DNA from 3 places in the Pseudoduganella sp. R-43 genome. Region 2 is predicted to be linked to each of the others. Evidence: riboswitches for the same ligand, from Rfam matches in the RefSeq annotation. Region 2 holds a riboswitch; each other region holds the start of a gene.
The links. Region 2 has a riboswitch for cobalamin ahead of ACN9M3_RS01525 (energy-coupling factor ABC transporter permease). Riboswitches for the same ligand answer to the same signal wherever they lie in the genome.

Region 1 (5,935 bases), 700 kb from region 2:
CCGCCGAGGACGGCAAACGCCAGCTCCAGGCTGGTCAGGTGGGCCATGAAGCCGATCAGGGCTGGGCCGGCCAGGACGCCGGCGTAGCCGATGGTGGTGATGGCAGCGATCGCCAGGCTGGCGGGCATGGTGCGCTGGTTGCCGGCGGCAGTGAACAGGATGGGCACGATATTCGAAGCGCCCAGGCCGACCAGCACGAAGCCGGCCAGGGCCGCGGCCGGCGAAGGCGAGGCGACTGCCGTGAAGAAGCCGGCGGCGGCGCACAGGCCGCCCGCCAGCAGCACGCGGCGCCCGCCGAAACGGCGCACCACGCGGTCGCCCGTCAGGCGGCCGACGGTCATGGCGACGGCAAAGGCGGCATAACCGAGGCCGGCGCGGCCTTCCTGCAGGCCGCGTTCGGCGGTCAGGAACACGGCGCTCCAGTCCAGCATCGCGCCTTCGGCCAGGAAGACGATGAAGCACAGGACGCCGATAAAGATCACGGCGCCGTGCGGCATGACGAAGGTTGGCGTACTGCCGTCGCGCGCTTCCGGCTCGTGCAGCAAGTCGGGACTGGCGCGCCACAGCAGGATGGCGCTCACGGCGACGATAGCCAGGCACGCGCCCAGCGGGCCGCTGCCAAGCCACAGCAACAGGGCCATGCCGCCGGCGCCGGCGAAGCCGCCAAGGCTGAACATGCCGTGGAAACCGGACATCAGCGCGCCGCCGCTGGCCTTTTCGACAATCACCGCCTGCACGTTCATCGCCACGTCCATGGTGCCGAGCGAGGCGCCGAACACAAACAGCGCCAGGCCAAGCAGCAGCGGGGTTGGCGCCAGCGCCAGGGCCGGCAGCGACAGGCAGACCACCAGCGCCGACCACAGCACCACCTTGCGGCAGCCAAAGCGCGCCGCCAGCGCGCCGGTCAGCGGCATCGCCAGCAGCGAGCCCAGGCCGAGGCAAAGCAGCAGCAACCCAAGCGGGCCTTCCGCCAGTTGCAGGCGCTCCTTCGCGTACGGCACCAGCGGCGCCCAGGCAGACATGGCAAGGCCCGCAGTCAGGAAAGCCAGGCGGGTGGACAGGCGGTGGCGGTGGTCGATGGTTTGGTTCATGGCTGAAGATTCTAGCATGGAACCGTTTCCATTATGGTCCTTGAGCGTTGGCAGTCGATTATGATGTGCACTGCTCTTATCGCAAGGAACGAGGTATGGATCGGTTTCTGTGGACGCCTGGGAACGGGATTGACACGCTGGCCTTAGGCCGCTTGCGGGCGCATTTTCCAAAGCCGGCCGCTCCGATGGGCGAGGCCTGGTTCATGGGGGCCGAAAGGCGAATGTTCAGTGACTTGCTGGGAAACCTGGACGAGATTGCAGTGCGCGAACTGCAGGAATGTTTTGCTGAAATCGCCAGCGGTACCCGGTCATTCGGTCCGATGGAGGAATGGAAAACCTGGTACCACTACCTGCTTGCGGCGCTCCTGCCGCGCAGCCATGAGGCATGTTTTTCCTACCTGCTGGAATCGTTGATGACTGGGTTTATGGCCATTTACCCGAACGGCGTCTCTCGGGAGCCATACGAAGGCTTTCGGGAAGATGTGCTGCTAACCCTGGGACGGTGCATGATGGATGGCATGTGCTGGAACGGCACCGACATCGCTATCGGGAATATTCTGCGTCAATCAAACGACAACCCGAACCGTGTCTGGCTCTGGTGGGATGCCAGTGGAGATTTCTCCGCTTCGATGTTCTTCTGCCTGAAATATCTGCCTGAGTCTTTAGTCGAGCCTTGGCTGCGTTCCGTGTTCGATATCCCCTCACCGCACTGGCGCGCGCAGGTCGTCGTCTGGCTGGTTGGTGCGCATGGGATCCTGAACGACACAATGCGGTGGCCATCTGAATTTTCGCTGGAAGCCCGACCATACATCGGTTGGGAATGGAGTCATTGTCTCGAGGCCCGGCTGACGGTTGTAGACGACAGCGGCGCGCCGCCGGTAGCGGCGCTTGTCCCTGAGGCTGCCCGAACGGCAACGCTGGACGTGGTTCGATCGTACTTCAGCGAAGATCGATTCCTGGAATGGGTCACTTGCATTGCGACTGTTCCATATCTGGAAGCGGAACTGGCTGAAATTCCTTCGACATTCGCAACGCTCTACGTTCGCTAGCGGCTCACGGACAGGTTTCGCGTTCCAGCACCGCGAGCCACGTCATCGCCTGTTCCCGACTCTCGCCGCACATTTCGGCCGAAGGCTGCAGGCCGCCGCAGAAGGCCGGGCGTTCCGGCTTGCCGAAGATCTTGCAACGGTTATCGTCGCCCAATTGGACGCAGCGCACCCCGGCCGGTTTGCCGTTCGGCATTCCGGGAATCGGGGACGTAATCGAGGGCGCCGTGCAGCAGGCGCCACAGGCTGGGCGGCATTGGAAACTCATGGTGGGCCAGTATTTTACAGCTTCGGCCAACCCAGCCAGCGCATGGCCTGCTCGCGCGACTCACCGCACACTGCTTCGTCGGCCCTGAATTCCACGCACACGAGGGGGCGTTCGGGCAAGCCATACAGCTTGCAGCGCATGTGCGAATCGAGCTGGATGCAGGGCACGCCTGCCGGTTTGCCTTCAGGCATGCCGGGAATCGGGCTGGAGATCGCGGGCGCCGTACAGCAGGCGCCGCATTGTGGACGGCACGGGATCGGGGTGCGGTTCACAGCCGTGCGGGCGGCTTTGCCTTGCTAATGGATAACGTGGTGCGTGCGGCCGCCGAAGGCCTTGAGGGCGTCGGACAGCGACACTTCAATCTGTCCCAGGTGGGCGTCAGCCAGCACCCAGGGCTCGCCGTCCGCGGCATGGCGCTTGGCCACTTCACGTTCGACCATGGCCGCCATGCGCTCATGCAGCACTTGCTGGTAGCGCGGCGAATCCGGATTCCCAGCCTGGGCACGGGCATACATATCGGCCCCTTCCCAGAGTTCCTGGATGCGCTCATCCGCAAGTCCGGAGGCGGCTGCCAGGACTTGTAATGTTGTCTTGTTATGCATTTTTACTCTCCCAGACACGTTCTTTGACGCGTACTTAGCAGTAAATACCTAATTCTCACGAATTACCAATCATTTCTAAGAAGTGGATCTTTATAACAACAGTCGTTGCTCTTCTGGCTAGATTGTTGGCCAAGTGCAGTCTGTTAGAATGACGCACGTTATGTGATTGGTGCCTTCCTGCAAGCCTGCCGGGAGGTGAAACGGGAAGCCGGTGCCGCGCGGGATAGCCATCTTGCGCCAGTCCGGCGCAGCCCCCGCTGCTGTAAGCCGGACGAAGCTGACCAACGCCACTGTGCATCGCACGGGAAGGCCAGGCCAGCGGAGGAAGAAGGCGAGCCAGAAGACCGGCCGGTCACTTTTGATTGTGCGAAGCCCGGGGTGTGGTTTTGCGTGCTCGGAATCCTGCTGTGCCTACCACTACCTTTGCCCGGACCATTGTGGTCCTGCTATGTGCGTTCGCTTGCGCGCGTGCCAACGCCGCCGTGCTGTTTGCCATCGTGACCGAACGCGCTGCGCCTGTCGCCATCGAGGCGGCCCATCGCCACCTGGCCGGCCATCCCCAGGACCGTATCGTGTTGCGCACGCCCGCGCAATGGATGGCGGCCGACGACAAGCAAGCCGCCCAGTGGCTGGCGCAGGCGGACAGCATCCTGGCCGTATCGCTGTTCGGCGACCCGGCCCGGCGCCTGAAGGAATTCTTGCCGCGCCATGCCCGCCCGCAGGCCAGCGTGCTGGCCATGAATGGCGAGGCCACGCTTAGCCTGCTGTCGCGCGGACGGCAGGGCAGCTTGCAGGGCTTTTCGCCTGAAACGCTGCGCCAGCTCTCGACCGAGCAGCCGCCGGAAGCGGCACTGCAGGCAGCCAGGGCGCGACCGGCGGCAGGCCAGTGGCTGGCTGCGCGCCAGGTCTGGCAGGCCGGTGGCCGCGACAACACGGCAGCGCTGCTTGCGCACCTGCTCGACCCCTCGCGCGCCCTGGCCGAGCCGCAGCCGGAACCGACGCTGCGCCTGCGCGCCGGCCAGCGCGAACTGCACGACGCGGCGGCATGGGGCAGGGCGGCGCAGCTAGGCCTGCAGGCGCGTCCTACCGTGGTAGTGCTGGACCTGTCGAACATGGATGGCACGGTGCCCGATGCCGTCTGCAAGCAAGTCGAACGCATTGGCCAGCAATGCGTGCAGGTGCTGCCGCGCTGGGGCGGCGCCTCGCGCGAGGCGCTTGAGCGCTTGCCGGAACTGATTGCGCCTGCCGTGCCGGCCGCCATGGTGGTGCTGCAGGACTTTGTGGTGGGCGCCGCCGAAGGGCGCGAAGCCGTCAGCGAGGCATTCAAGAAGCTCGATATCCCGCTGTTCAAGGCGATCCGGCTGTCCGACCGCACCGCCATGCAATGGCGCTTGTCGCCGGACGGCTTGCCGCCTGATTCGGTGCAGTACCGCGTGGCGCTACCCGAGCTGCAGGGCATCGGCCAGCCCATCGTGGTGGCGGCACTGGGCGAGCCGCAGCGCGACAAGCTGACCGGCATCGAGAATCGCCCGCCGGTAGTACTGGCGGCGGAAGCGGAGCGCCTGGCTGCGCGCGTCGAGCGCTGGCTGGCCTTGCGCGCCAAATCCAACCGCGACAAGCGCGTGGCGCTGGTGTACTACAATCACCCGCCGGGCCGCCAGAACATCGGCGCCGACAACCTTGATGTGCCGGCTTCGCTGTTCGACATGCTGCACGCCCTGAAGGACGCCGGCTACACGGTCGGCGAATTGCCGGCCACGCCGGAAGCGCTGCTTGACCGCATCATGGCGCACGGCGTCAACCTGCCTGAGGACCGCGGCGCCTTGCGTGAACTGGCGGGCTCCGTGAACAGCGTCAGCGCCGCCGATTATGCGAAGTGGTTCGCGACGCTGTCGCCGCGCGTGCAGGGAGAAATGACCAGCGGCCTGCTGGGCCGCTTGCACGCCGACGTGCTGGAAGCGGAAGCTGCCGGCGAATGGGCACTCGGCCGCAAGCAGGCGGAAGTCGTGATCAAGGAACTGCAGCACCTGGTGGAGGGCGCCGATCATCCGCAGCGCGAGGCGGCGATCCGCGACCTGGCTGCGCTGTCCGATGGCTATGCGGGCTGCCTGCAGGCGAAGGCGCCGCGCCGCTGCGCTGCGCTGGAGCCGCTGCGACGCCGGGTCGCGTCCTACGGCATCGAGGGCTTGAAGGGCTGGGGGCCTGCACCGGGCAAGATCATGGTCGACAGCGGCAAGCTGCTGGTGCCGGGCATCCAGTTCGGCAACGTGTTCATCGGACCACAGCCGCCGCGCGGCTGGGAAGTGGACGAAGAGCTGCTGCATGCGAATACCAGCGTGCCGCCCCCGCACCAGTACCTGGCCTTCTACCACTGGCTGCGCGACCGCTTCAAGGCCGATGCGCTGGTGCATATCGGCCGCCACTCGACCTATGAGTTCTTGCCGGGGAAGGCGGTCGGACTTTCGGCCGACGACTTTCCCAGCCTGATCGCGGGCGACCTGCCCGGCATCTATCCCTATATCGTGGACGGCGTCGGCGAAGGCACGCAGGCCAAGCGGCGCGGCCTGGCGGTGATGGTTGACCACCTGACGCCGCCGCTGGCGTCCACGCCGCTGTACGACGAACTGCTGTCGCTGCGCCAGATTGTGGAGAGCTACGAGGCAGCCAGCTCCGACACGCTGAAGGCCAAGGCGGCGCAGCTGATGCGCGAGCGCGTTGTGGCCCTGAACCTGAAGGCGGAACTGGAAGCGTCGATGGCCGACGTGCTGGCCGTGCGCGGCATCGGCTTCGACGCGGCCGACGACGACCTGCTGGCGCACGAAGTGGGCCACTACCTGACAAAGCTGCAGGAAAAGTTCATGCCGCACGGCCTGCACATCTTCGGGCGTCCGTGGAAGCGGGACTCCATCGACCTGATGCTGGAATCGA
Region 2 (5,935 bases):
TGCCATCGAAGCCATGGCGGACGAAACGCCCGGGACCACTGCCCATTCAATGCCTTCGGCGGCAAGCGGGCGCGCCATTTCAATCAGGGCGCCGTACAGGCCGGGATCGCCGGTCTGCAGCCTTACTACGGTGCTGTGGGCCCGAGTTTGCTCGATCAGCCAGGCCGTCATCTCTTCCAGCGTCATGTCTTTCGAATCGCGGATAACGCAGCCAGGCGGCGCGTAGAGCGTTGCGGCGCGGTCCACCAGCGAGCCGGCAAACAGCACGGCGCCAGCTTGTGCCAGCAGCTTTTGTCCCTTGACGGTGATCAGTTCGGGGTCGCCGGGACCGGCGCCGACAAACCAGACTTTGCCAGCTGTCATATCAGTATTTCTCCTTGGTGTTCGTCGACAGGCTGGGCGCGCAGCGCGGTCAGCACGGCCTCCACGCTTCGCGGTGCGGCGCCGGCGGGAAGCAAGCCGCGTTTGGCCAGCTCGGCATGTAATGCCAATGCCTGGGGCAAGCGTTGGCCGGCAGCGCGCAGCGCCTCCTGGCGCGAGGCCAGCTCCTGGGTGGGAACCGATGCAATGCAGAGGCCAGCAGCCATCATGTGGATGTCGTCGGCCCAGCGATAGGCAAAGTCGACGTCGTGGGTGGATAGGACGATCGTCACGCCGCGCGCGGCGAGGCGGTCCAGCAATGTCTCGAGTTCCATCTGCATCGGCGAGTCCAGGCCCGCCATCGGTTCGTCCAGCAGCAGGACTTCGGGCTGCATGGCCAGCACGCCGGCAATGCAGACGCGCTTCTTCTGGCCGAAGCTCAGGTGGTGCACGGGACGGCGCGCAAAGCCGGCCAGGCCTACGGCATCGAGCGCATCCGCGGCGCGAGTGCGTACCGTGGCGTCGTCGAGGCCGAGGTTCAGCGGCCCAAACGCCACATCCTCCTCGACCAGTGCCGAGATTAGCTGGCGGTCAGGATTCTGGAACACAAGGCCGACCCGGCTGCGCAACGAGGCCAGCCCACTGCGGCTGTAGTCGTACTCGTTGCCGTGCCAGCGCAAGCGGCCCACGGTGGGGCGCAGCAAAGCGTTCAGGTGCAGCAGGAGCGTGGTCTTGCCGGCGCCGTTCGCGCCGAGCAGCGCGTGACGGCGTCCGCGCCCAAGCGACAACGTGCAGCCGCGCAGGCCTGGGCTGCCGTCGGCAAACGCGTGCTCCACTGCTTCGAGTTCGATCAAAGGCGTCATAGCCTGTCACGCAGGGAAAATGCCAGCAGCAGCACGCTCGCCAGCAAGGATAGGGCAAGCTGGCGTCGCGCATGCGGGAAGGAGGTCGGCAAGTGGCGCAGGCTGCCCTCGAAGGCGCGCGCATCGGCCGCCATTTGCAGTGCCGACGCGCGCTGCCATACCTGTAGTGCCATCTGGCCCGTCAGCAACCCTATCGACCGCCAGTGTTGGCGCCAGCCGCCATGTCCCAGGCGCGCAGCTTGCGCGGTACTGCCTTCGTCCCATGCCTGGCGCAGCACGAACAGCATGCGGTAGCACAGCGCCATCAGGTCCAGCAGCAGTTCGGGTACGCGCAGGCGGCGCAGCAACATCAACAGGTCCGGCATCGGCGTGGTCAGCACCAGCCCGAGTACGGCGGCCAGCGCGGCGATCGAGCGCAGGGCAATGTACCCGACTGCCGGCGAGAGCCCAGGCGCCCACCGCCAGCCGCCCCCGCCGTCAGGCGTGACCAGCATTGTCAGGCAGGACAGCAAAAGGAAGCCGACCGGCGCTACCGCTACGGCAAAGTAGGTCCGGATTGGCACGCGCGCCCCGGCCAGCGTGGCGAACATGGAGAGCAGCGCGAGCACGGCCAGCGTGTCAAGGCTGCGGGCGAGCCAGGCGGCAGCGATGCCGGCCAGCGCGAACAGGCCCTTCGCGCCTGGAGCGACGGCCTGCCAGCGCGAGGCGTAGGCTGCGGCGTCAATCCGCATGGGAATCCTGCTCCGGCACCGAATCCCCCTGTGCGCAACGTTGTTCGCGCTCGCGCGCCATCGATGTGCCGAGCCAGAAACCGATCACGCCCGCGCCGATCGCAGCTTGCAGCGCGAACAGCAGCGACGCGATCTCTCCGCTCGGCGGTTCGAACAGCGGTGCAAACCAGGGTTTGTAGTGTGGTGCGATGATGCCAATCGCCTGTTGCGCGCGCGAATCCGCTCCGCTGAATGCTGCTGGCGCCGCGCCGCCCGGCTCCGCCGGCGGCATGTCTGCAAACCACAGCGGCAAAACGGTCAACAGGATGATGGCCGCCCAGATCAAGCCAGTACGCGCCTTCATGCCGACTTCTCCTTCACATGCGCCATCACCGGCAGCAGGCGCAGCTCGTGCGCATTGAAGCGCGCCATCGCATTCACCACCAGTACGGTCAGCAAGCCTTCGCTGATAGCGATCGGCAGTTGTGTCAACGCGAAGATACCGGCGAACTTGGCGAACGAAGCGCTGATACCACCGATCGGATCAGGAAAGGCCCAGGCCAGCTGTGCAGAAGTGGTCAGGTAAGTTGCCAGGTCGCCGATACAGGCGGCCGCGAACACCGCGACCGCGCGCGATAGCCCGAGGGCCGCCGTGGAGCGGAATACGCCATAGGAAACGAAGGGCCCGACGATCGCCATGGAGAACACGTTCGCGCCCAGCGTGGTCAAGCCGCCGTGGGCCAGCAGCAAGGCCTGGAACAGCAGCACGACAAAGCCGACCGGCACCATCGCCGCAGGACCGAACAGCAGCGCGCCAAGCCCGACGCCGGTCGGATGCGAACAGCTTCCCGTCACGGACGGCAGCTTCAGCGCAGACAGGAGGAAAGCGAAGGCCGAAGCAACGCCAAGCAGCATGCGCCGCTCGGGGTGCGCCTGCAAGCCGCGCGCCATGCTGCGCAGGCCCCAGGCCAGGAAAGGAGCGGATACGGCTGCCCAGCCAAGCGCATGCGCGGGCGGCAGGAAACCTTCCATGATGTGCATTCGAAACCTCCCGTCGAATGGTCTATGGGAGCACCTTCATGGGAGAATCGGGAGACGGTCGACAGGGGGCAGGCGGGCAAGACGCAGGAAGCCGGTCGACAGCGGCTTCCCTTCACCCCGGAGAACAGTGCTGGCAGTATCGGGCCGGTATTCTGGCTCGCCTTCATCCTCGTCCGGGCCTTCCCGCGCGTTGCGCAGTGGCGTATTTCCGGATTCGTCAGGCTTACAGCAGCGGGGGCTGCACCGGAGTGGCCGCACATGGCAGCGTCACCGGTTTCCCGTTTAACGCGCATCCAGGACAGGACGCGCGCACCCAATTGCCGAATAGTACATTAAAGGTCTCTTGCGTGGCAAACGCCTGTGATCTCGGTCAGGAAGGCTGCCATTGCCTGTACGCGCAGGCTCGCTTTCAGGTCGCGGTGATAGACCAGCCACAGGTCGCGCGATACTGGCGTGGCCAGTCGCCCCATTCGCTGGAGCGCCGGCTCTGCATCACCGATGAAACATGGCAGCATGGCGGCGCCCACGCCGGAGCGGGCGGCGGCGATCTGCGTGGGCAGGCTGTTGCACGCCAGGACTGGCGGTTTGCCGTCGAATGCAGTGCGCAGTGCGGCTGCCATCGGCAGGCCATCCCAGGCGCCGTCCCAGCTTATGTAGTCACCGCTGTCATGCGAAACAGCGGCTGCGCGGTAAAGGGCGAAATCGACCTTGCCGATACGCCTTGCGATGTAGTCGCCTGCTCCATCGTCCGGAGCGGCCATGCGCAGCGCCAGGTCGGCTTCGCGCCGCGACAGGTTGACCGCAGCCATGGCGATATCGAGCTCCACCCTTAGCGCCGGATGCAGCGTTCGCAATGCCGCCAGCCTGGGCGCGACCAGGAATTGCGCCAGCATTTCAGTAGTCGCCAGCCGCACCACGCCGGACACTGCGCGCTGCGCATCGCCCGGCGCAGCAGCGGCAGCCATGGCCTGCTCCACCTGCCCGGCGTGCGCCAGCAGTTCACTGCCGTCATCGGTCAGCGCATAGCCGCTTTGCTGGCGCAAGAACAGCTTTCGGCCAGTGCGGCGCTCCAGCGCGTCAACGTGGCGCGAGACCGTGGATGCGCTGGTGCCCAGTACCGCAGCAGCGCCGCTAAGGCCGCCGCTTCGTGCAACCGCGAGAAAGAACTTCAGCTCATTCCAGTCGAAGGCAAGGTTTTTCATTTTCGGAAAACTGTTTTCTGAACTCACAAAACTACGTCCAATTCTGGAAACCTATACTAACCTTAATCTCAACTCCCGGAGCCAAGCCATGACTGTCCTGTATGGAGAATCCGCCGGCATCGCCGTCATTGCATTGAATCGCCCCGATGCGCTGAATGCGCTCGACCTGCCGACCTTGCAGCGACTGGAAGAAATGCTGGACATGGCGGCCGCCAGTTCCGCAGCCGGCGCCGTGATACTTACCGGCACCGGCTCCAAAGCCTTCTCCGCCGGCGCCGACATCAAGTACCTGAGCCAGGCTACCCCGCTGGAAGTACGCGAATTCGCAAGGCTTGCGGTCCACATCACGCACCGCATCGAGAATCTTGGCAAGGTCGTGGTGGCGGCCCTGAACGGACACGCCTTGGGCGGCGGGCTGGAACTTGCCGAAGCATGCATGATCCGCATCGCAGCCAGCCATGCAAAACTCGGTCATCCTGAAGTGCGCATCGGCGCTGTTGCTGGCTTTGGCGGCACTACCCGCCTTGCGCGCCTGGTGGGGAAAGGCCGCGCAGCGGAAATGCTGCTGCGCGGCCGCATCATCGATGCTGAAGAAGCCCTGCGAATCGGCCTTGTGCAGCAGGTGGCCAGTCCCGACGCGGTGATGGATGCAGCGCGCGCCATCCTGTACGAGATCCTCGACCAGTCCCCGGACGCAGTGCGCCTGACATGGGAGGCCCTGCACCGTGGCTTGAACATGACGCTGGAAGAATCCGCAGGCTTGGGCGCCGACTATTTCGGGCTCGTCGCGGCAACGGAAAACTTCCGCATCGGCACAGAGGCTTTCATTAAAAAAGTCGCTCCCGACTACATTCGGCAAAGGGTTGAATAAAACCCACAAAACCTGCGCACGATAGGTTTTGCTCATCCATTTCTAGCTATACTGCCCCCTTAAGGAAATTTCCGAGGGGCAACAATGGACGACACAATCGAGAATAATGAGAGCTCGCTAAAGCTCTCTGCGACCCTGGCCGCGGCAACCTTGCTGACAGCGTGCGGAGGCGGGGGGAGCGAAAGCAAGGGCAGCGACGGAGGTACGACCTCGCCGGTGCCACCCCAGGTCGAATCGATTGCAGGCGCCCAGGCCGCACGTTTCCTCGCCCAGGCCTCCATGGGCGCAACGCATGATCAGATGACTCGGGTCCAGGCGCTCGGCTATAGCAAGTGGCTGGACGAGCAGATGTCGATGCCCACTTCGCAATCGCGTTGGGATTGGCTGATGGCGAAGGGCTTCAACGCCATCGAAAACAAGAACACCCAGGCCGGCATCGATGCGGCACTGTGGGTCAAGCTGATCACGTCCCCCGATACCCTGCGCCAGCGCGTGACGCTGGCCTTGTCCGAAATCGTCGTCGCCTCTCTGGATGGCTTCACCGGTGCCTGGCGTGCCTTCACCGGCGCCGCCTACATGGACATTTTGGAGGCCAATGCCTTCGGCAACTACCGCACCTTGCTGCAGCAGGTCACGCTGTCGACCTCGATGGGCGAATACCTGACCTATCGCGGCAACGCCAAGGCCAATCCGAAAACCGGCTCCATGCCGGACGAGAACTACGCCCGCGAGATCCTGCAGCTCTTCACCATCGGCCTGCTGAAGCTGAACCCGGACGGCACGGCGACCGAGCAGGAAACCTATACCCAAGCCGACATTTCCGGCCTGGCCCGTGTATTCACCGGCTGGGACTCCGACCTCGCCGGCGGTACCAGCGACACGCCGGAT
Region 3 (5,935 bases), 1.9 Mb from region 2:
CAGTTCGCGCAAGGTGGCGGTTTGCTGCGCACGGCCGGCAGTGACGATGGCGCTGGTCAGGAACGGCGACAGAAGCAGGGTCAGGACCAAGGCAGCGATGCCGCCGGCTTGCAGCGAAACGGCGTTGCGCCGCAGTTCGGCGGATATGTCGGTGAAAGCGAGGCCGTCGAGCGCGCGCGCCAGTTCGGGGGCGCGCACCGAGTTGTCCAGCAGCGGCGCCAGGCTATTCCAGATGGGCAGGGCCAGCAGGGCTGTCGGCAGCAGCATGGCGATCAGCCAGATCAGCATCAGGCGCCATTGCAGGGCGGCGCGGGCGGCGTGTTTGAGGTTGGTCGTCAGCTTCATACAGTGGCGATGAAAGAGAGCAGGGTCTGGATGATGGCGGCCAGGTCGAAGGTCCAGCGGCGCGACGCGCTGCCGTCCTTCTTCAGGGTGCGGCTGTCATCGAGCTTGCTGACGTCGAGCAGGTGTTTGCCCTCAGGGTCGAGCTGGGCGGATACCGCTTTCACGGGCTTGGTCCACTCGTAGGTATGCCAGCGCTGTTCGCCGCCCCAGAATACGGTCTCCTTGGTGCCATCGGCAAACGTGACCACCAGCGTCTGCAGGACATCGGCGCCGCGCCGGCGCACGGTGACCCGCGTCAGGTAGGGGAACGGGCCGGTGCCTGGCTTGGCTTCCGGGTTGGCCTTTTCCCATGCATCGCGCAGCTGTTCGACGTGCTTGTCGACCTGCTCTTCGCTCAAGTCGGCAAGCTTGCCGCCCTTCATTTGCCGGCCCGGCAGTGGCAGCACCTCTTCGCTGGTGAAGGAGGAAATGCGGTCGTCCACGCGCGTGGTGGCATAGACCTGCTGCGCGAAGACGGTTTCCACCAGCTGGCGCTGGCCGCTGACTTCTGCCAGCGTCTCACGGAAATCAGCCACGCTTGGGTGGCGGAATTTCCAGCGGCGGTAATACTCCTTGAAGGCGCGCTCCATGGTTTCCTTGCCCAGCTGCGCTTCCAGGTCGTGCATGACCAGTGTGGTGCGCGAATACACCGGGCCAATGCCTTGCAGGCGGGTATAGGCATTCTGGCCCAGCGGGTCGGATGGCTCGTCACGCGGCGTGCCCTGGCGTTCGAACTCGAAGCCCTTGATGGTGGGCGCAAATCCGATCGCGCGCAGGAACGGCGTCGTGAGGTAGGCCTTGCGGCCCGTATCGCGCAGCATGCGCTGGTTCCAGTACTCGTTCAGGCCTTCGTCCAGCATCGGCTCTTCGAACTCGTTGCTGGCGAGGATGCCGTAGAAGTAGCCATGGCCGAATTCGTGAATGGTGACGAAATCCAGCGCCGCCGATGCGAACGTGCCCGGCTTCAGGCCGGCAAAGTTGTCGACAGTGAAGAAGGTGGGGTACTCCATGCCGCCCGCTTCGCTGGCGTTATGCGGAGGAATGACCACAGTCACGGTTTTGTACGGATAGGGGCCGAGGGTCTTCGAGAAGTAGTCCAGCGAATCCTTGGTGGCCTGCAAGGCAGGCGCCGCGTTGGATGCGAATTCCGGCGGATAAAGCACGGTGATCTTCACTTGCGGGCTGCCGGGCCCGGTCCAGGTGCCGGTCAGCGGTGCCGCAGTGCGCTTGTCGGCGGTCCACGCGAAATCGTGCACGTCGCCCTGCACGAAATGGTGGGTCAGCTTGCCGTCCTTTTCCTGCGGGGCGCCCTGCAGTTCGCCGGTGGCTCCCACGGTATATTCCCTGGGGACGGTGAGCTTGACGTCATAGCTGCCAAAGTCCGCGTAATACTCGGATTCCGCGTGGTATTCATGCGCGTTCCAGCGCACCGCGGTGGCGCCCCGTTCGCCCGGCAGTTCCAGCACGGCGATCTTGGGGAACCATTGCGCCACCAGGTGGAAGCTGTCGAAGTAGCCGCTGCGCGCCATCACGCGCGGAAGCTGGTCGAAAAAGGCGATATCGAGCGTGGTGCTGGCGCCCGCTGCGACAGCCTGCGGCAGGTCAAGGCGCACCACGGTCTGGTCGGCCGCCGGGCCGCCGTCGGGATGCACGAAAGTCCACGGCACCTTGGCGCCGCCTTGCTGCACGCTGCGCAATTCCGTGTAGCCCCATTCTCCATCTTTGCTCAGGGCGCTGTTGCGAATGCCGCTGCCGGTTTTGCGCTCCTCGGTGTGGAATGTGCTGTAGCCGTTCTGGAAGGCATTCAGGTACAGGTGCAGGTAGACGCTGCGCACCGGTTCGGCGCTGCGGTTGCGCCAGGTCAGGCGCTGCTTGCCGTCGATGGTGTGCTTGACCGGGTCCAGGCTGGCTTCGATCTGGTAGTCCACCACGCGGTCGGACAGCGTGGCCTCCTGGCCGGTGCGGATGCCGCCCCAGGCGCCGGGAGCGCTGGGCTGCATGACGGCGGCCGCCTTGGCTGGCGCCAGTGCGATGCCGCTACCGGCTTCCGGCACGGTGGCGGACGTCGCGCCACCGGCCCACAGGCTGGCCTGGACCGCGACCCCGCCCAACAGGGCGGCCGCGGCCAAAAGGTGAGTGATGCGCATAAGACTCCATTGGGTTTTTTGCAACACCAAAATATAGCCCGGGTGGCGGCCGATTGCCAAACTTTTATGCCAACTTTAACCGGCGTATAATGGCGGCGCCTTGGTGCCCGCCTCCTGTTCATGGAGGCAGTTAAACGGGAAACGCAATGTGCTGCCCCCGCAACGGTACGCAAGCGCCGTCATTGAGACGGCAGGCCGCGCCAATTAGCCACTGCTGCTGCAGGAAGGTGGCCCGGTCAGTCTTGCCAGCCCGGATACCGGCCAGGGAGGTGGAAGCGCGCCCGCGCAGGGTTCGTCTTCTGTGGATTCCGGCTGCGGGGACGCAGGCGGATACTCTTTCTACTGATTTGCCATGACCTTCATCACTTCGCGCTGCGCCGTTGCCGCAGCGGTTGCCCTGTGCTTTGCCGCAGCGGCCCAAGCCCAATCGAACACCGTTGTCGTTTCCGGTTCCCGCTTCGCCAGCGATCCGTCGCTGCTGCCGATCGGCGCCACCACCATCACCGCGGCCGACATCCGCCGCGCCGGCGTGTCCGACGTCAACCAGGCGATCCGCAAGATCGGCGGCGTGTACGGCCGCCAGAGCCTGACCGGCAGCCCCGACTTCGGCCTCGACCTGCGTGGCTTCGGCACCAACAGCGACCAGAACGTGGTGATTGTGCTGGATGGCGTGCGCCTGAACGAAAACGAGCTGTCCAGCGCAACCCTGTCCACCATTCCGATCGACATGGTGGAGCGCATCGACATCATGCGCGGCGGCGCCAGCGTGCTGTATGGCGAAGGCGCCACCGGCGGCGTGATCCAGATCACCACCAAGCGCCCGCAAGCCGGCGAGCGCAGCGGCAATATGTTCACTGAGCTGGGCCAGTTTGACAGCGGCGAGGTGCGCGCCAGCGTGGCACAGGGCTTCGACGGCTTTGCCTTCGACGCGTCGGCCGGCCACCAGCGCTCCGACAACTACCGCGACAACAATGAATTCAAGCAGTCGCGCCTTAACGGCGGCGTGAAGTTCAGCACCGGCGTGGGCAGCTTCTCGCTGCGTGCCGACATCGCGCGCCAGGACCAGCGCTTCGCCGGCAGCCTGACGGAAGCGCAATTCAACGCCAATCCGCGCCAGACCCTGACCCCGAACGATTTCGGCAAGCTCGATAGCGACCGCTATACCGCCGCCTGGGAGCACAAGGTAGGCGCTTTCGACCTGGCTGCGGAGCTGTCGCATCGCAAGAAGGAAGCGGAAGCCACTTACTTCAGTCCATGGGGCGTTTCCAGCTCCGCCTACGACACGAAGCAGACCCAGTTCTCGCCGCGCGTGCGCCACCTTGGCCAGTTCGACGGCATGCTGAATGAACTGGTCGCCGGCTTTGACTTCGGCCGCTGGAACCGCGTCACCACCGCGTCCTTCTCCGCCGCCGACGCCAGCCAGCGCAGCAAGGCTTTCTACCTGCGCGACGAAATGAAGTTCTCCGGCCCGCAGCAATTCCGCCTGGCCGCCGGCGTGCGCCGCGAACTGTTCGACAAGGATTCGATCGATCCAGTGCCATTCACCACCGCCACCTACAGCGTGAAGCAAGCCAACAACGCCTGGGAAGTGCAGGGCAGCATGCTTGCCGCGCCGGGCCTGACAGCGTGGGCCAAGATTGGCCAGAGCTACCGCGTCGCCAACTCCGACGAGAACGGCTTCACTCCGCAGGCCAACAAGCCGCTGGAAACCCAGACTTCGCACGATGTTGAAATCGGCCTTGGTTATGCGCAGGGCGCCGCCAAGCTTGACGCGCGCATTTTCCGCCACAACCTGGACAACGAGATCTATTACGACCCGACCGCAGGCATGTTCGGCGCCAACACCAACCTGGCGCCAACCCAGCGCAAGGGCTTCGAGCTCGATGGCAGCTACCGCTTCGCGCCGGAATGGCAGGTGCAGGGCCACTTCCAGCAGGTGGATGCCGAGTTCCGCTCCGGTCCGAACGCCGGCCGCGAACTGGCGCTGGTGCCGAAGAACATCCTGACCGTGCGCCTGGCCTGGCTGCCGTCCGACGGCCAGAGCGCCGACATCGGCGTGCAGCGCGTCGGCAAACAGCGCTACGGCAGCGATTTCGACAACAGCTGCGACGCCCGCATGCCGGCGTACACCGTGGTCGATGGCCGCTACGCGCGCAAGTTCGGCCAATGGGAACTGGCTGTGACCGCGCTGAACATGTTCGACAAGGAGCATTTCAGCCAAGCATTCAGCTGCCGCGCAGGCATCTACCCGAACAGTGGCCGTCAACTGAAAGTATCGGCACGCTACGACTTTTAAGCGCTTAAAACAGGCTTAAAAATGCCCCGTTGGCGCCTTTTTGGCCCACGGGGCTGATCACGGCGCGCAAAAAATGGTAATCTCGCGGCGTTTACCATTTACCTGTAAGGATGACCATGCGTTTGCTGCGACTGCTGCTTGCTTCTGCCGCCCTGATGTTCACCGCTGCCGGCGCCTATGCCGCCGAGCCGAAACAAGGCGTTGACTATACGGTTCTCGACACCCCGGTGCGCACCGAAGCCCAGGGTAAAAAGGTCGAGGTGGTCGAGTTCTTCATGTTCACTTGCCCGCACTGCAATGCGCTCGAACCGCGCATGTCGGCCTGGGTCAAGCAGAACGCCGACAAGATCCACTTCCGCCGCATCCACTTTGCCCGCGGTGAAAAAGACGTGCTGGCACGCGCCTACGTCACCCTGGAAACCATGGGCACGCTGGAACCAGCCAGCCAGAAGCTGTTTGACGCCATCCACAAAGAGCACAAGCGCCTGATGCGCGAGGACGACGTGACCGCCGTGGTGGTAAGCGCCGGCGTCGACAAGGCCAAGTACGAAAGCGTCTACAAATCCTTCAGCGTCGAGTCTAAAATGAAGCGCATGGAGACCATCATCGCCCAGTACAAGGTGGACAGTGCGCCAACCCTGGTGATCGATGGCCGTTACGTGACTTCCCCATCAATGGCCGGTCGTCCAGGCCAGCCGGAAGACCAGTCCCAGGCAGCCGCCCTGGCAGTTGCGGACTACCTGGTAGCCAAGGCTGCAGCGACCAAGAAGTAAGACATGGATCAACGTGAAGAAGGCGTGATGCGTGCGTTCCGGGAGTCGGCCCCTGACGAGGCCGGCCTGGTGCAGCGCACCTGGGTCAACCATTTTGCCTGGACGCTGGTGGTCCTGTTGTCCGGGCTGGTGTTCTGGCTCGTGGTGGCCGTGGTGAATGCCGAAAACCAGCGCAATGCGCTGGCCAATATGCAATGCCGCGACCGCGTCTTCAAGGAAGAGATCGACCGCCAGTGCATGCTGAGCGTGCAGTCACGCGAGCACTGGTGGCAGCACCTGGTCTACGCAATGAAGCACACCAAGCCCCAGAAATAAAAAAATGGGGACGTACCCCA

Region 1: it holds a riboswitch for cobalamin, as region 2 does, so the genes downstream of both, ACN9M3_RS29440 (cobaltochelatase subunit CobN) here and ACN9M3_RS01525 (energy-coupling factor ABC transporter permease) in region 2, are expected to answer to the same signal.
Region 3: it holds a riboswitch for cobalamin, as region 2 does, so the genes downstream of both, ACN9M3_RS10225 (TonB-dependent receptor) here and ACN9M3_RS01525 (energy-coupling factor ABC transporter permease) in region 2, are expected to answer to the same signal.

Annotation. Positions count from the first base shown of each region.
Region 1 is NZ_CP183988.1:6,427,690-6,433,624, reverse strand. Features, by position in the region: gene ACN9M3_RS29465 (MFS transporter) at 1-1,091, opposite strand, end outside; gene ACN9M3_RS29460 (hypothetical protein) at 1,187-2,140, shown strand; gene ACN9M3_RS29455 (YkgJ family cysteine cluster protein) at 2,145-2,405, opposite strand; gene ACN9M3_RS29450 (YkgJ family cysteine cluster protein) at 2,420-2,662, opposite strand; gene ACN9M3_RS29445 (hypothetical protein) at 2,702-3,007, opposite strand; cobalamin riboswitch at 3,158-3,374, shown strand; gene ACN9M3_RS29440 (cobaltochelatase subunit CobN) at 3,415-5,935, shown strand, end outside.
Region 2 is NZ_CP183988.1:330,373-336,307, reverse strand. Features, by position in the region: gene cobM (precorrin-4 C(11)-methyltransferase) at 1-363, opposite strand, end outside; gene ACN9M3_RS01540 (energy-coupling factor ABC transporter ATP-binding protein) at 360-1,223, opposite strand; gene cbiQ (cobalt ECF transporter T component CbiQ) at 1,220-1,954, opposite strand; gene ACN9M3_RS01530 (energy-coupling factor ABC transporter substrate-binding protein) at 1,944-2,297, opposite strand; gene ACN9M3_RS01525 (energy-coupling factor ABC transporter permease) at 2,294-2,974, opposite strand; cobalamin riboswitch at 3,100-3,304, opposite strand; gene ACN9M3_RS01520 (LysR family transcriptional regulator) at 3,307-4,176, opposite strand; gene ACN9M3_RS01515 (enoyl-CoA hydratase-related protein) at 4,265-5,047, shown strand; gene ACN9M3_RS01510 (DUF1800 domain-containing protein) at 5,132-5,935, shown strand, end outside.
Region 3 is NZ_CP183988.1:2,235,467-2,241,401, forward strand. Features, by position in the region: gene ACN9M3_RS10215 (hypothetical protein) at 1-345, opposite strand, end outside; gene ACN9M3_RS10220 (M1 family metallopeptidase) at 342-2,531, opposite strand; cobalamin riboswitch at 2,616-2,811, shown strand; gene ACN9M3_RS10225 (TonB-dependent receptor) at 2,884-4,827, shown strand; gene ACN9M3_RS10230 (thiol:disulfide interchange protein DsbA/DsbL) at 4,944-5,600, shown strand; gene ACN9M3_RS10235 (hypothetical protein) at 5,604-5,915, shown strand.